Linked DNA regions of Martelella mediterranea DSM 17316. Each later gene encodes a partner of the first gene's protein in a complex. Links are inferred from orthologs where the notes say so. Each region holds a gene or a part of one and is shown on either strand. Other genes may lie near its edges.

Evidence for each region.
Region 2: Mame_RS14660 (region 1) and Mame_RS07450 share a complex: the UniProt entries of both Bacillus subtilis proteins name them as parts of the DNA clamp loading complex. The link is inferred for Martelella mediterranea DSM 17316 from one-to-one orthologs.

What each region holds. Positions count from the first base shown.
Region 1 is NZ_CP020330.1:3,134,305-3,137,234, reverse strand. It holds Mame_RS14660 (DNA polymerase III subunit delta'), read right to left. Parts: upstream 2,015-2,930; coding sequence 986-2,014; downstream 1-985. Other genes in the region: Mame_RS27575 (septal ring lytic transglycosylase RlpA family protein), read right to left, coding at 2,842-2,930; tmk (dTMP kinase), read right to left, coding at 2,007-2,666; metG (methionine--tRNA ligase), read right to left, coding at 1-859. UniProt on the Bacillus subtilis protein: DNA polymerase III is a complex, multichain enzyme responsible for most of the replicative synthesis in bacteria.
Region 2 is NZ_CP020330.1:1,602,673-1,606,185, forward strand. What follows is about bases 198-3,194. They hold Mame_RS07450 (DNA polymerase III subunit gamma/tau), read right to left. Parts: upstream 2,632-3,194; coding sequence 763-2,631; downstream 198-762. Other genes in these bases: Mame_RS07440 (LysE family translocator), read right to left, coding at 198-406; Mame_RS07445 (YbaB/EbfC family nucleoid-associated protein), read right to left, coding at 417-740; Mame_RS07455 (YbaK/EbsC family protein), read right to left, coding at 2,759-3,194. Outside these bases: more of Mame_RS07440, read right to left, coding at 1-197; more of Mame_RS07455, read right to left, coding at 3,195-3,229; Mame_RS07465 (HIT family protein), read left to right, coding at 3,509-3,513. UniProt on the Bacillus subtilis protein: Part of the beta sliding clamp loading complex, which hydrolyzes ATP to load the beta clamp onto primed DNA to form the DNA replication pre-initiation complex.

The DNA.
Region 1 (2,930 bases):
TCGGCAGCGCCACACCGGCGGACATCAGGAAGGCCGGCCAGTAGACGGCATGGAAGCGGATGATGTCCTTGCCGATGATGTGAATGCCGGGCCAGAAATCCCAGAGCGCATTGGCTTCATCCGGAAAGCCGAGCGCGGTGATATAGTTGGTCAGCGCATCGACCCAGACATACATGACGTGATCGGGGTTGCCCGGCACGGGAATGCCCCAGTCGAAGGTGGTGCGCGAGATCGACAGGTCCTTCAGCCCGGATTTGACGAAGGAGACGACCTCATTGCGGCGCTCATTGGGACCGATGAAATCCGGGTGCGCCTCGTAATATTCGAGCAACTTGTCGCCATAGGCGGAAAGCTTGAAGAAATAGCTCTCCTCCTCGACCCATTCCACCGGCGAGCCCAGCGGCTCGCGACGCACGCCATCCTCGCCCAGCGTTGTCTCGCTCTCGTCGAAATAGGCCTCCTGCCGCACGGAATACCAGCCGCCATACTTGCCGAGATAGATATCGCCGTTTTCCTCCATGCGCTTCCACAGCGCCTGGACGGCAACGCGATGGCGCTCCTCGGTCGTACGGATGTAATCGTCATTGGAGCAGTTCAGCCGCGCCAGAAGGTCGCGGAACACCGCCGAATTGCGGGTTGCAAGCTCGATCGGCGCGATCCCCTCCTTCTCGGCGGTCTGCTGCATCTTCTGGCCGTGCTCGTCCGTGCCGGAGAGAAACCGCACATTCCTGCCGTCGAGCCGGGCAAAGCGGGCCAGCACATCGGTCGCGATCATTGTATAGGCGTGGCCGATATGGGGCGTGCCGTTCGGATAGAAGATCGGCGTCGTGATGTAGAAATTATTGGCCTTGTCGCTCATGTCCGAAACCCGTCCGCTTGACTGCTGCTGCCGGCCGCCAAAAAAAGCGGCGCCGGCCTCGATCGTTTCGCCGGTCTTAACGCCAGTGCCGCAATGCATCAAGTCAAACCGACCGGCGCGCGTCGTTCAATTGACGGCGGCGCGGATCCGGGTGAGCAGGTCGAGCACGAGCTGCTTGCGGTCGAGATTGTAGGCATCGGCCGTCGCCACGTCATTGCCGAGTTCTAAGGAGAGTGCTGACAGCCGCTCGGCCCGTGCAATCTCACCGCCCATCGCCGCTTCACGCGCGCGGCTGCGAACATCCTCCTCGACATGGGCGAGCAGGAAGGCGAAGACCGTCTCGTTGTCGCGCTTGGCAAGGGTATCGGCGAGCCGGTGCATCAGCGCCCTCGCCTCGGCGTCCGAGCCGGCGAGCGTTTCATGATAGGCGTCGATGATCTCGCCGCCGCCGTAATTGACCAGCTTCAGCGCTTCCGAAACGCTGCCATTGGCAAGCGCCGCAAGCCGCGCCGCGTCCTCGCCGGCGGGATCGACGCCGAGAGACCCGAGTGCCTTCAGGAGGTCATTGGGCTCCAGCGGCCGAAGGCGCAGCGGCAGGCAACGCGAGCGGATCGTCGGCAACAGCCGGCCCGGCGTATGCGAGATCAGCAGGAACATCGCATGTTTCGGCGGTTCCTCGAGAATTTTCAGGATGGCGTTGGCAGCCGAGCGGTTGAGGTCGTCGGCGGCATCGACGATGACGATCCGCCAGTTGCCGGTGCCCGAGGTCTGCGACAGGAAGTGCCCGGCCCTGCGGACCTCGTCGACGGTTATGGCCGTCCTCCGCTTGCCGGTCTTCACATCGACCGGGCGTTCCAGATGGAGCAGATCATGGGAGGCGCCGGCAATGATCTGGCGCGTCAGCGGCGCTGCATGATCTGGAGCGATGATGTGATCGGGCGCGCTATGCGGCTCGGGAAAATGCAGGACGTGGTTGGCAAACCGGAAGGCGAGCGTCGCCTTGCCGATGCCCTCGCCGCCTTCCAGCAGGATCGCGTGATGCCCCTTGCCGGAACGATAGGCCGTCGCGAGATAGGCCTCCGCTTCCTCATGACCGAACAGATTGGGATTGGCCGCCGGATGCACCGCGCCTTCCAGAACCATATCGTCAGCCATCGCCGCGCTCCTCCAGAAAGGGCGAGACCGCCTGCCAGACCGCTTCCGCCACCGCTTCCGGTGCATCATCGGCGCGGATGACCCGACATCTGTCCGGTTCCGCCTCGGCGATCTTCAAAAACGCCCTGCGCCGCGCCTCGTGCACCGCGATATCATCCTTCTCGAACCGATCGGGCGTGCCGGCAAGCGCCTGTTCGGGCGAGCGGGCCTTCACGCGCTGCAACCCCTCAAGGGCATCGAGATCAAAAATCAGGGTGAGGTCCGGGATGGTGCCGTCGACGGCGACCCGCTCCACGGTCGAGATGAAATCGGGCGCAAGCCCGCCGGCCGTCCCCTGATAGACGCGCGAGGAATCCATGAACCGGTCGCAGAGCACGATGCTGCCGTCTGCCAGCGCAGGCTTGATGATTTCCTCGACATGATCGTTGCGGGCGGCGGCAAACAGCAGCACTTCCATGCCAACGCCGAACGGTTCGGCAGCGCCCGATAGCAGCACGTGGCGCACGGCTTCAGCCCCCGCTGAGCCGCCGGGCTCGCGCGTGACGACCACAGCACGGCCAAGGCTGGTGAGGCGTTCGGCCAGCAGACGGATCTGCGTCGACTTGCCGGCGCCCTCGCCGCCTTCGAAGCTGATAAATACCCCGCGTTTCAAGCTCTCACATACCTCCGGCCATCGCTTCGTCGTCGTTTAGAGCATCGGGCGAAAAAGTGGAATCCGGTTTTTGACAACCCGATGCGGCAAAACAAAAAACTAGAGCATCGGGCGGTTCATATTAACCGTCCGATGATCTAGACGAATTCAGGCCGGGGCAAAAGGCCTGTGCGGGCTATCTTTTGAACGGGATCGGAACGGAATAGCCGGTATTGTCCGCCAGAATGGTCTCGGTCGCGGCACTGGCGTCGCTTGCCGTGACGG
Region 2 (3,513 bases), 1.5 Mb from region 1 along the record:
TCGTCGGCAGCAGCGCCACATAGAACATCATGATCTTCGGGTTGCCGATGGTGATGCTGATGCCGGTCAAAAACATCTTCCAGCCGGAGCTTGCCTGCGGCAGTTCCGCGCCGGCGGTCTCTGTCCTTGCGAACCACATCTTCCAGGCGAGCCAGAAAAGATAGGCGACGCCCGCCCATTTGATCGCCACAAACACGCCATGAAAGCTGGTGGCGACGGCCGCCAGCCCGAACACCGCCAGCGTCAGCCACAGCGCCTCGCCCAGCCACATCGCCGCCAGAAACGGCAGCACGTCGCGGTGCCCGCGCGACAAGACGCGGGCGACGAGGGCTGCCACGCTCGGCCCTGGAGAGCCGGCGGCGACGAACAGCGTGATGGCGAACAGGGCGAGCGCGCCGAGCGTCATGGCGCTGTCCTCAGAAGGGCAGCTTCATGCCGGGCGGGATCGGCAGACCGGCGGTCAGTTCCTTGGTCATTTCCTCCGCCTTCTCGCCGGCGCGGTCCTTGGCGTCGCGGTGGGCGGCGACGATCAGGTCTTCCAGCATCTCGGCCTCGTCGCCGTTAAGCAGGCTCGGATCGATCTTGATCGACAGCATGTCGCCCTTGCCGGTCATTTCGATCTGCACCATGCCGCCGCCGGAAACGCCTTCCACCCGGGCGGCCGCGATCTCTTCCTGCAGCTGCTCCATCTTGGCCTGCATTTCCTTGACCTTGCCCATCATGCCCATCAGATCGCGCATGTCATCTCCTTGAATGTTGTTTCTATTCGTCGATATCGTCTTCCGGCAGCACGTCGCCATCCTCGTTGACGGCGGCGTCGGGCGCATCGCCGTCTGCCGTATCGGGTGTTTCCGTCTCGGCGCGCACGCGGACGTCGCGGATTTCCGCGCCGGGGAAGAATTTCAGGATCGCGGCGATATCCGGGTCCTCGCGGGCATCGCGGAAGCGCTGCTCGCGCTCGGCTTCCTCGGCTTCCAGCAGCGTCGGCGCGCCGGCCTCCTTGCTGAGGCTGACGAACCAGCTCTCGCCGGTCCATTCGCGAAGCTTCGCGCCGAGATCGTTGAGGAAGGTCGCGGATGTGCCGGGCAGAAGGTTGACCTCCAGCCGGCCGGGCTCAAGCCGCACCAGCCGCACGAAATTGCGGATTTCCGAGCGCATCTTGATCGCGCGGTTCTTCGAGCAAAGGTCTGTAATGTCCTGCAGCGATTTGATCGCCGAGGTCTTCTGCGGTTCGGGGGCGGGCTCCGGCTCGGCCTCCACGGTTTCCGGCTGCGGCGCGATCTCCGGTTGGCGGGCTTCTGCGCTTTGCGGATGCAGCATGGTGACGGTCGCGGATTGGCGGGGCGCTTCGCCGGTCTGGCGGGCGGAAACGGCATTGGCGCTGCCGGAACCGCCACCCTGCGGGCGACCGGCCGGCGGCGCGGATGGGGCCGCCGCTGCGCCGCCCTCCTCCAGCGCCAGCAGCCTGCGGGCGGCATCTTCCGGCGAGGGCAGGCTTGCGGCGTGGGCGAGGCGGATCAGCACCATTTCGGCGGCGCCCAGCGGGCGGGCGGCGTTTTCGGTCTCGGGAATGCCCTTCAGCAGCATCTGCCAGATGCGCGACAGCGCGGAGACCGCGACCTTTTCGGCAAAGCCGGCGCCCGCAGTGCGTTCGATCTCGCTCAGCGACACGTCTTCCGCGCCCTCGGGCACATATTTCAACCGCGTCACCAGATGGGTGAAATCCGCAAGATCATTGAGCACGACCACGGGATTGGCCCCGGCCTCATACTGCGACTGGAATTCGGCCAGCGCCGCAGCAACATCGCCGGTCACGATATGGCCGAACAGATCGACAATCCGGGCGCGGTCGGCAAGGCCCAGCATCGCCCGCACGGCGGATGCTTCCACATGGCCGCTGCCATGCGAAATCGCCTGGTCGAGCAGCGACAGCCCGTCGCGCGCCGAGCCCTCGGCGGCGCGGGCGATCATCTGCACCGCCTCGTCCTCGATCTCGACGCCTTCCTTGGCGGCAATCGTGGAAAACAGCCGCACCAGATCGGCGGCCGGAATCCGGCGCAGGTCGAAGCGCTGGCAGCGCGACAGCACCGTGATCGGAACTTTCCGGATTTCAGTGGTGGCGAAGATGAATTTCACATGCTCGGGCGGCTCTTCCAGCGTCTTCAGCAGGCCGTTGAAGGCCTGGTTGGAGAGCATGTGCACCTCGTCGATGATGTAGACCTTGTAGCGCGCGGTCGAGGGCCGGTAGCGCACCTGATCGATGATCTCGCGGATATCGTCGATGCCGGTATGGGAGGCGGCGTCCATCTCGATCACGTCGACATGGCGACCTTCCATGATCGCCTGGCAGTGCTCGCCGATTTCCTTCAGCTCGATCGTCGGCTTGTCGATGGCGTCGGACTTGTAGTTGAGGCCGCGGGCGAGAATCCGGGCGGTGGTGGTCTTGCCGACGCCGCGCACCCCGGTCAGCATATAGGCCTGGGCGATGCGGCCGGTCTCGAAGGCGTTGGTCAGCGTGCGCACCATCGCCTCCTGGCCGACCATCAGGTCGGAGAAATCCTTCGGACGGTACTTGCGCGCAAGCACGCGGTATCCGGCGTCTTTTTCGCGCTGCTGTTCGTTCTCGGCCATTGCCACCTTTCCTGTCCGGTTTGCGACCGGGTTTTCAACAATAGCCCATGCCGTGCGGCTCTGTCACAGAGTGCGGCTCAGTCTGGCAGAGCTTTCGGCGAAATGCACAGAATTTCTGAGGCCGATGTCAGGCAGCGGGCTCGGCACAGACATCGACCCAGTCGGCGCCGGTGATTTCGGCAAGCCTTTCGGGCGCAATCCGGATCGCGGCATTGCGGGAGCCTGCGGCCGGCACCACCTCGTCGAACGCCTTCAGGCTTTCATCGCAGTAAACCCGGATCGGGCTTGCGAGGCCGAAGGGGCAGACGCCGCCGACCGGATGGCCGGTGATCGCCTCGACGTCTTCGAGCGGCAGCATTTTCACCTTGCCGCCAAAGGCCGCCTTGGCCTTCTTGTTGTCGATCCGCGCATCGCCGCGCGCGACCAGCAGAAACACGTCATCCTTCACGCTGAAGGAGAGCGTCTTGGCGATCTGAGCGGGGGCGACATTATGGGCGCTTGCTGCCTCTTCCACCGTCGCGCTTGAGGCTTCGGTCTCGATGATGTCGATGTCGGGGGCGGCCGTGTCGAGATGGGCGCGCACGCTTTCGAGGCTCATGGCGTCTCCGGAACGATCCGTCGATAAGGTGGGAGGCCGGCACGATGACCCGTACACAACTCGTTGGGGCTGCTTCCTTCCGGACCTGACCCGGTTGGCGAGTGGCACGTCCACCACCAGCCTCCCGTCCGGACATATCGTCAATTCGGCCGGTGAATGCAAGCTTGGCGGCGAAAAAATCTGGCTTAAGGATCGCCGTGCGCCTCGGCGCTGCGGATTGGCATTTGCCGTCGTCGTCCCATTTGATACAGATGGAGCGAGTCATTGCGAAGGAACGACATGCA